Regions from separate parts of the Streptomyces sp. FIT100 genome, predicted to be linked through region 3. Evidence: riboswitches for the same ligand, from Rfam matches in the RefSeq annotation. Region 3 holds a riboswitch; each other region holds the start of a gene.
What was found. Region 3 has a riboswitch for cobalamin ahead of cobN (cobaltochelatase subunit CobN). Riboswitches for the same ligand answer to the same signal wherever they lie in the genome.
Positions count from the first base shown of each region.

Region 1: linked by a shared signal. The riboswitch ahead of metE (5-methyltetrahydropteroyltriglutamate--homocysteine S-methyltransferase) and the one ahead of cobN (cobaltochelatase subunit CobN) in region 3 are both predicted to bind cobalamin.
Region 2: linked by a shared signal. The riboswitch ahead of KK483_RS06895 (cobalamin biosynthesis protein) and the one ahead of cobN (cobaltochelatase subunit CobN) in region 3 are both predicted to bind cobalamin.

Region 1 is NZ_CP075715.1:6,217,844-6,221,043, reverse strand. Features, by position in the region: gene rpsR (30S ribosomal protein S18) at 1-150, shown strand, start outside; gene KK483_RS28000 (aldo/keto reductase) at 236-1,075, shown strand; cobalamin riboswitch at 1,303-1,484, shown strand; gene metE (5-methyltetrahydropteroyltriglutamate--homocysteine S-methyltransferase) at 1,673-3,200, shown strand, end outside.
Region 2 is NZ_CP075715.1:1,589,320-1,592,519, reverse strand. Features, by position in the region: gene KK483_RS06900 (cobyric acid synthase) at 1-757, opposite strand, end outside; gene KK483_RS06895 (cobalamin biosynthesis protein) at 754-1,719, opposite strand; cobalamin riboswitch at 1,754-1,907, opposite strand; gene KK483_RS06890 (hypothetical protein) at 2,037-2,267, opposite strand; gene KK483_RS06885 (inorganic phosphate transporter) at 2,280-3,200, opposite strand, start outside.
Region 3 is NZ_CP075715.1:4,120,547-4,123,746, forward strand. Features, by position in the region: gene KK483_RS18505 (cobalamin biosynthesis protein CobG) at 1-1,111, opposite strand, end outside; cobalamin riboswitch at 1,145-1,276, shown strand; gene cobN (cobaltochelatase subunit CobN) at 1,313-3,200, shown strand, end outside.

The sequences.
Region 1 (3,200 bases), 2.1 Mb from region 3:
GACACCGATCTGCTGCGGAAGTTCATCTCCGACCGCGGCAAGATCCGCAGCCGCCGGGTCACCCACGTCACGGCCCGGCAGCAGCGGCAGCTCGCCGCGGCGATCAAGAACGCCCGGGAGATGGCCCTGCTGCCGTACGGCAGCCGTTAGCGCGCCTACGAGGCGGCAGATATGGCCGACGTCGTCAAGTGTGCTGTTAGCGTGACCTGTTGACCGAGGGGGGCGAACACAGCGCATGACGTCGACCACGTTCCACATCGGGAAGGACCTGCGCGTACGTAGGCTCGGGTTCGGGGCGATGCGCCTGCCGACCGAGCCCGGCCCCGCACGCGAGGCGGCCCTCGGCGTCGCCCGGCGAGCCGTCGAACTGGGCGTCACACTGATCGACACCGCGCACCTGTACGGCGCGGGCGCCAACGAGGAACTCCTTGCCGAGGCCCTGCATCCCTACCCGGAGGGGCTGCTCATCACCACCAAGGTCGGCGTCGCGCGATCGGGGCCCGCGGGCGAGTGGAAGGTCGACGGCCGGCCGGCAGTCCTGCGCGACCAGGTCGATCAGGCGCTGCGCCGACTGCGCGTCCAGCGGATCGAGCTGCTCCAGTTGCACCGTGTCGATCCGGAGACACCGCTCGCCGATCAGCTCGGCACGCTGGGGGAGCTCCGGGCCGAGGGCAAGATCGGCCGCATCGGACTCTCCGAGGTCACCGTGGCCGAACTCGACCAGGCACGGGGGTTCGTCGACGTCGCGAGCGTGCAGAACCGCTACAACCTCCTCGACCGCGAGCACGAGCCCGTGCTCGCGGCCTGTGAGGCGGCGGGAATCGCGTTCCTGCCCTGGCGCCCCGTCACCTGGGGAGAGTCGGGGGCGCAGGCCGAGATCGCCGCCGTGGCGGCCGAACTCGGCGCCACTCCCACGCAGGTCGCGCTCGCCTGGCTCCTCGGCCGCTCGCCGGTCATCCTCCCGATCCCGGGCACGGCCCGAACGGACCATCTGGAGGAGAACCTCGCCGCGGAGGGTCTCGCCCTGGGGCCGGCCCACCGCGACCGCCTCGACCGGCTGGCCGCACCGGCGTAGGGCTCTGTCCCCCCGTCACCCGAGTGGACACCGGGCTCGACCGTGTGGGCCCCGGCGAAGAGCCAGGCCGACGCACCGCCGGCAGCGTCCGGCAGGTGGCGGGTGTGTCGTCCGTGCGTGCGCAGGGTGCGTACGCCAGGTGCGTCCGTGCGTGCGCACAGGTGTGTCCTTGTGTCCGCCGGGTGTGTCCTTGTGTCCGCGCCGCCCTCTAAGCTGGCCGTTGCAGCTGGTTCGCCCTGTCCGCCAGGCAGGCGCGTCGCAAGAGGGAACCCGGTGGGAATCCGGGACTGCCCCGCAGCGGTGAGCGGGAACGACCGCCGTCATACGCACTGGACCGAAGGGTCCGGGAAGCGACGGCCAGTAGGTGTCTGCCCCTGGTGGACGAGCCCGCGAGTCCGAAGACCTGCCACTGCCCGCGCACGGCCGATCGTGTGCGGAGATCCCGGTGACCTCGAGGGCGGGTCGGCGACCACGGCGGGCGGGCTGCGCGCAAGGACTGCGCATGCCCCGCCCCGGCCGCGCCTTCGCGTCCCGACCCGTCCCGGGGTCGCAGGAGACATGCTCGCGAAGGAGAGTCTTGTGACCACCACGTCCGGCGTGACCACCGAGTCCGCCGCCGCCGCGGCACGGGCCACCGTGCACGGCTACCCCCGCCAGGGCCCGAACCGGGAACTGAAGAAGGCCGTCGAGGGCTACTGGAAGGGCCGCGTCACGGCCGGTGCCCTCCGGGAGACCGCAGCGGAGCTCCGCCGGTCCACCTGGCGGCAGTTGGCCGACGCCGGCATCCACGAGGTGCCGACCGGCGACTTCTCGTACTACGACCACGTCCTCGACACCAGCGTGATGGTCGGCGCGATCCCGGCCCGGCACCGGGCCGCCGTCGAAGCGGACGCGCTCGACGGCTACTTCGCGATGGCCCGCGGCACCCAGGACGCGGCGCCGCTGGAGATGACCAAGTGGTTCGACACCAACTACCACTACCTGGTCCCCGAAGTCGGCCCCGACACCGTCTTCACCGCCGACCCGGGCAAGCAGCTCGACGAGGTGCGGGAGGCCCTCGCGCTCGGCCTCGCCCCCCGCCCGGTGCTCGTCGGACCCGTCACCTACCTCCTGCTCGCCAAGCCCGCCCCCGCGGCCGACCCGGGCTTCGACCCGCTCACCCTCCTCGACCGGCTCCTGCCGGTGTACGCCTCGGTCCTCGCCGATCTACGGGCCGCCGGCGCCGAGTGGGTGCAGCTCGACGAGCCCGCCCTGGTGCAGGACCGCACACCGGCCGAACTGAACGCCGCGGCCCGCGCCTACCGCGAGCTGGGCGGCACGGGCGACCGGCCCAGGCTGCTCGTCGCCTCCTACTTCGACCGGCTGGGAGAGGCCCTTCCCGTGCTCGCGAAGGCACCGGTCGACGGTCTCGCCCTCGACTTCACCGGGCCCGCCGCGGCCAACCTCGACGACCTCGCCGCCGTCGGCGGACTGCCCGGCAAGCGGCTGGTCGCCGGCGTCGTCAGCGGGCGCAACGTGTGGCTCAACGACTACGAGAAGTCCCTGTCCACACTGGGCACCCTGCTCGGACTCGCCGACCGTGTCGATGTGTCCTCGTCCTGCTCGCTGCTCCACGTCCCGCTGGACGCCGCCGCCGAACGGGACATCGACCCGCAGGTCGCCCGCTGGCTCACCTTCGCCCGCCAGAAGACCGCCGAGGTCGTCACCCTGGCCCGCGCACTGGCGCAGGGCACCGACACCATCGCGGCGGAACTCGCCGCCAACCGCGCCGGTCTCGCCTCCCGGGCCGGATCCGCGCTCACCCACGACCCGTCGGTACGGGCCCGGGCGGCCGCGGTCACCGAGGCCGACGCCCGCCGCTCGCAGCCGTATCGGGAGCGGGCCGCCGCCCAGCGCGCGCACCTGCGGCTGCCGTTGCTGCCGACGACCACGATCGGCTCCTTCCCCCAGACCCCGGAGCTGCGCGCGGCCCGCGCCGGTCTGCGCGCCGGAACGGTCGGCGCCGACGCGTACGAGCGGCGCATCGAGGCAGAGATCCGCGAGGTCGTCGCCTTCCAGGAGAAGGCCGGTCTCGACGTGCTCGTGCACGGCGAGCCCGAACGCAACGACATGGTGCAGTACTTCG
Region 2 (3,200 bases), 2.5 Mb from region 3:
GGAGCCCGTCCTCCTCGTCGATGCCGAGGCCGTGCGCGAACGGCAGGACGCCGTAGGTCCGCCGCCCGGTCAGCCCGCGCAGCATGTCCAACCCGGGCTCCAGCAGCGTCACATCGCCGCGGAACTTGTTCACGAGGTAGCCCGCGACCAGCTCCTGGTCCTCCGGGGCGAGCAGTGCGGTCGTACCGAAGAACTGGGCGAAGACCCCACCCCTGTCGATGTCCCCGACCACAAGCACCGGGAAGCGCGCCGCCCGCGCGATGCCCATGTTGACGATGTCGGTGCGGCGCAGATTGATCTCGGCCGGGCTGCCGGCGCCCTCGCAGACGACGACGTCGTACGTGGCGCGCAGCTCTTCCAGGCACGCGACGACCGGTTCGAACAGCATCTGCTGCCGCGCCCCGTGCTGCATTTCCCCGGGGGACGACCCCCCAGGCCCCCCGAAGTACCCGCGCGCGCTCAGCTCGCCCACCGGCTTCCCCATCAGCACGACCTGGCTGGAGCGGTCGCTTCCGGGCTTGAGCAGCACGGGGTTCATGAGCGCCGAGGGCTCCACGCGGGCCGCCTGCGCCTGCATGGCCTGCGCCCGGCCGATCTCCGCGCCGTCGCGGGTCACAAAGGAATTGAGGGACATGTTCTGCCCCTTGAACGGCGCGACCTTCACCCCCCGGCGCACCAGCCACCGGCAGATCCCGGCCGTGACGACGCTCTTGCCCGCGTCCGATGTGGTCCCGGCGACCAGCAGTCCGCCGCTCATGTCCGCCTCCCCTCCAGGGCCCGCCCCAGCCGCCCGGCCACCAGCCGCGCACCCACGCAGGCAGCCAGCGTCAGGGCGGTGACGCGGCGCGACAGCCGCACCGCCCGTTCGATGTCGGCGACCTCGACGTCACGGCCGTGGTCCCCGTTCAGCACGGGCCGGTGCTCGACCCGTCCCGCGTACGCGAGCGTCCCGCCGAGCCGCACGCCGAGCGCCCCCGCGAACGACGCCTCCACCGGGCCCGCGTTGGGGCTCGGGTGCTTCGCGGCGTCGGCGCGCCAGGCCCGTACCGCACCGCGCGGATCGCCGCCGGCGACCGCGGCCAGTGCCGCCGTCAGACGGGCGCCCGGCCAGCCGGCCGTATCGTCGAGCCGCGCCGAGGCCCAGCCGAACCGCCGGTAGCGGGCCGACTTGTGGCCGACCATCGCGTCGAGGGTGTTGACGGCACGGAAGGCGACGAGGCCCGGCACCCCGCCGACCGCGCCCCAGACGAGCGCGCCGACGACCGCGTCCGAGGTGTTCTCGGCGACGGACTCGACGACCGCGCGGGCGATGCCGGCGCCGTCCAGGGACTGCGGGTCGCGCCCGCACAGATGCGGCAGCCGCTCGCGGGCGGCGTCGATGTCCCCGGCCGCCAGCGCCCCGCCGATCGCGCGGGCCTCGCGGCCCAGTGACGTACCGCCCACGACGGCCCAGGTGGCGGCCGCGGTCAGGGCGACGGACGCGGCGCGGGAGCGGCGCACGGAAGCGGTGGCCAGCGCACCCGCGGCCCATGCGCCCCCGGCGCATACAACGGTGTGCAGGGCGCCCCACCCCCGGTGGTCGCGCCAAAGGGCCCGCTCGACGACAGTGGCGGCCCGGCCGAAAGCGGCGACCGGATGCCCGCGGCGCGGATCGCCGAAGACCAGGTCGCCGGCAAGTCCGGCAGCGGCGCCGCAGGCAAACACCTGCTCGGCACGCATGTGCGTCCTCACTCAGGGTCCGCGCCCCGGCTCGACGTGACTGACCGGCGGGAGAGAGTTCCTGGCTCCGGGAGCGCTCCGTCGAAGGGGAGCGCTCCTGTGACAGTGGCGGGACCGCGCCGGATTCGCACCGGCTTCCTCTCTGCCGCCGTAAATGGCTCCGGAAGTCCACCACGGGCCGCGAACACCCGTCAACTCGCCCTTGACCTGCGACGGGAGAGTGTGCCGAGGCCCACACGCGGCCGTACGCGCCAGGGGCCGGACACACCCGGAGGTGTGCCCGGCCCCTGGGCCCCCGTGACGGGGACGCGCCGGTGTCAGGCGACGATCAGATGGATCCCGTACGCCACGGCCGCCGCGCACAGCGCGAAGCAGGCGTACGCGCCCGTGCGGGCGAGGACGGCGGAACCGCCCGAACCCCCCTGTGCGGAGGCGGCTTCCTGCTTGGAGAGGCCCACGATGCCCAGGGTGAACAGGCCCACCAGGGCGACGGTGACGGCGAGGCTCACGCCGAAGACGGAGCCGAGAGCTGCCCAGTCGATCTTCATGGTCTTCTCTCCTTACACCGTGGCGGCGGGTGCGGGTGCGTGCTCACCTGTGGCCGCGGGCGCGGCCGGGGCGGGGATGGTGACCTTGAGGCCGTCCGTCGCCCCGTCGGTCCCGGTCCCGGTTTCGGACCCGGCACCGGACCCGCCACGGGCACCGGTCGCGGCGGCCTCGTCGTCCGTGACGTTGGTGTGGTCGACCGGCTTGCGGCGCGAGAGCGACCAGATCGTGCCCGAGCCTGCGAGCAGCAGCAGCGCCACGGCGGCGATGCCCCAGGTGCCCTGGCCGGTGAGGAACTCGGCGGCGGCACCGACGAGTGCGGCGGCCGGCAGGGTCAGGCCCCACGCGACGAACATCCGGGTCGCGGTGGACCAGCGGACGACGCCGCCCTTGCGGCCGAGCCCCGCGCCCATCACGGCGCCGGAGCAGGACTGGGTGGTGGAGAGCGAGAAGCCCAGGTGCGAGGAGGCCAGGATGACGGTCGCGGCGCTGGTCTGGGCGGCGAAGCCCTGCTGCGGCTGGAGGTCGGTCAGGCCCTTGCCCATGGTGCGGATGATGCGCCAGCCGCCCAGGTACGTACCGAGGGCGATCGCGAGACCCGCGGAGACGATGACCCACATCGGCGGGTTCGAGCCCGGGGCGAGGACCCCGCCGGTGACCAGGGCCAGGGTGATGACACCCATCGTCTTCTGCGCGTCGTTGGTGCCGTGCGCGAGGGAGACGAGGCCGGCGGAGGCGATCTGGCCGGCCCGGTAGCCCTTGGACGTGGCCTTGTCGTCGGTCCTGCTGCCGATCCGGTAGGTCAGCCGGGTCGCGAGGAACGCGGCGAGGCCGGCGACGACCGGCGCGGCGACGGCCGGGATCAGCACCTTGGTGACGATGGTGCCGCCGTTGACCGCGGAGAAGCCCGCGGACATCACGGCGGCGCCGATGAG
Region 3 (3,200 bases):
ACCGCACTTCGCCCGCGGGCGCGGGGAGCAAGGCGCGGAGCTGCGCGGCGGTGAGGCGCCCGAGGGGCGCGGCGGCGACCGGGGCCCATGCGCCGGGCCCCTCGACGATCCCGGGCGGCGGGCCTGCGGTGGGTTCTGTCCCCACCCGGCCCTTTCCCGCAACTGGGGGGGCAAGCCCCCAGCCCTCCGTACGGCCTCCGGCCGTGTCCTCGAACTCCCCCAGAGCTTCGCCTGGGAGGTGCCCCCAACGGGCTGGAAATGCGGGGCGCAGCCCCGGTTTCCAGCCTCGCTGGGGGTCCCCCCACGCCGCAGGGCGTAGGGGGAGTTTGAGGCGCGGGGGTGCGGGGGCGGAGCCCCCGCCGTCGGGGTCTGGGGGCGAAGCCCCCGGTTCGGGAAGGGGCGGGGTGGGGAAAAGCTCGCCGCAGGCGCCCGCCAACCCCGCTCCCCCGTCCGGCAGGTCCCGGACGCGCCACGCACCGGTGCCGGCCGCCGCCGCCAGAAACGCCTCTGCCGCGGCGAGGGCCGCCCGGGCCGCAGCCGCGGCGGGGACGCGGAACCCCGCGCCCCCCACCCGCACCACCACCGTGTCCCCCGGCTCTGCGAGCAAGGTCACATCCGCGCCGAGCCCCGCCACATCGCCCCGCCCGTCGTCCAGCGCGAACAGGAAGCGGCCCGAGAGGTCCGCCGCCCGGGTGGTCGCGCACAGCAGCGCGTCCAGCTCGCGCGCCCACAACTGCACGTCGGCGCAACCGAGTCCGTCCAGTCCGGCGAGCGGGGACGCCACGATGTTGCGCACCCGCTCGTGGGTGTCGGAGGGCAGCAGTCCGGCTCCCCGCAGCAGTTCCGCGAGCTCCGCCCCGCAGTCGTCGCCGAGGCCGCGCAGTTCCACGTTGCCCCGGGAGGTGATGCTCACCGCACCGTCGCCCAGGCGCTCCGCCGCGTCGGCCAGCGTCATCAGCTGACGTGATGTCAACAAGCCTGCGGGCAGCCGGAGTCGGGCCAGTCGCCCGTCGTCCGCCGCGTGCAGCCGCAGCGCGCCCGGGCAGGCGTCGCCCCGGTCCCGTATGCGAGGTTCGCCCGGGTCCGCCGGGGTTGAGGGTATGGGCGGCATGGCGGCGAGCATACTGCCGCCCAGGTGAGCCTCTACTATGCAGACGGCACAGGGTCCCAGGACCCTAGGGAGGAAGCCCGGTGAGATTCCGGCGCGGTCCCGCCACTGTGAGCCAGGTCCTCAACGGCCTGGTGAGTCAGGAACTCCCGCCGACCACGACCACCCGGGGCGCGGAAACCCCGAGGAAGGCCTGCGCACGCGATGACGCACGCGACGATCCTGCTGCTGTCGACCTCCGACACCGACCTGCTCAGCGCCCGTGCCGCGCGGGGGCCGGTCCAGTACCGCTTCGCGAACCCTTCCCGCCTCCCGCTCGACGAGCTCCCGGGCCTGCTCGACGGCACCGACCTCGTCGTCGTCCGCCTCCTCGGCGGCATTCGCGCCTGGCAGGAGGGGATCGACGCGCTGCTCGCCCAGGAGCGGCCCGTCGTCGTGCTCACCGGCGAACAGGCCCCGGACGCCCAGCTGATGGAGGCGTCCACCGTCCCGATCGGCATCGCGGCCGAGGCACACGCCTACCTCGCCCACGGCGGCCCGGGCAATCTGGAGCAGCTCGCCCGGTTCCTCTCGGACACGGTCCTGCTGACGGGCCACGGCTTCGAGCCCCCGGCCCCTGCCCCCACCTGGGGCCCGCTGGAGCGCACCCCCGAGGCCACCACCGGCCCCGTCATCGCCGTGCTCTACTACCGCGCCCACCACATGAGCGGCAACACCGCCTTCGTCGGCGCCCTGTGCGACGCCATCGAGGAGGCCGGTGGCCGGGCCAGGCCGCTGTACGTGGCGTCCCTGCGCGCCCCCGAGCCCGAGCTCCTCGACCGGCTCCGCGACGCCGACGCCGTCGTCACCACCGTGCTCGCCGCGGGCGGCACCAGGCCCGCCGAGGCGCAGGCCGGCGGCGACGACGAGTCCTGGGACGCGGGCGCGCTCGCCGGGCTCGACGTGCCCGTGCTCCAGGCGCTGTGTCTGACGGGGTCGCGCAGCGCCTGGGAGGAGAGCGACGAGGGTCTGTCCCCGCTGGACGCCGCCAGCCAGGTCGCCGTACCCGAGTTCGACGGGCGCCTGATCACGGTCCCGTTCTCCTTCAAGGAGATCGACGAGGACGGCCTCCCGGCGTACGTCGCCGACCCCGAGCGCGCCGCCCGGGTCGCCGGGATCGCCGTACGCCACGCCCGGCTGCGGCACATCCCGAACGCGGAGAAGCGGATCGCGCTCGTCCTGTCCGCGTACCCGACGAAGCACTCCCGCATCGGCAACGCGGTCGGCCTCGACACCCCCGCGTCCGCCGTCGCGCTGCTGCGCCGACTCCTCGCCGAGGGCTACGACTTCGGTGCCGAGGAGGTCCCCGGCCTGGTCTCCGGCGACGGCGACGAGCTGATCCACGCGCTCATCGAGGCCGGCGGCCACGACCAGGACTGGCTCACCGAGGAGCAGCTCGCCCGCAACCCCGTCCGGGTCCCGGCCGCCGACTACAGGCGCTGGTACGCGACCCTGCCCGCCGCGTTGCGCGAGCACGTCGAGGAGCACTGGGGCCCCGCGCCCGGCGAGATGTTCCTGGACCGCTCCCGTACCGCCGAAGGCGACCCGGACGGCGACATCGTCCTGGCGGCCCTGCGGCGCGGCAACCTGCTGATCGTGATCCAGCCGCCGCGCGGCTTCGGCGAGAACCCGATCGCGATCTACCACGACCCGGACCTGCCGCCCTCGCACCACTACCTGGCCGCCTACCGCTGGATCGCGGCCCGGCAGGACGACGGGGGCTTCGGCGCCGACGCGATGATCCACCTCGGCAAGCACGGCAACCTGGAGTGGCTGCCCGGCAAGAACGCGGGCCTGTCCGCCGCCTGCGCCCCCGACGCCGCCCTCGGTGATCTGCCGCTGGTCTACCCGTTCCTGGTCAACGACCCCGGCGAGGGCACCCAGGCCAAGCGCCGGGTGCACGCCACGCTCATCGACCACCTCGTCCCGCCGATGGCCCGCGCCGACTCCTACGGCGACATCGCGCGCCTGGAGCAACTGCTCGACGAGTACGCGCAGATCTCCTCCATGGACCCGGCGAAGCTCCCCGCCATCCGCGCCCAGATCTGGACCC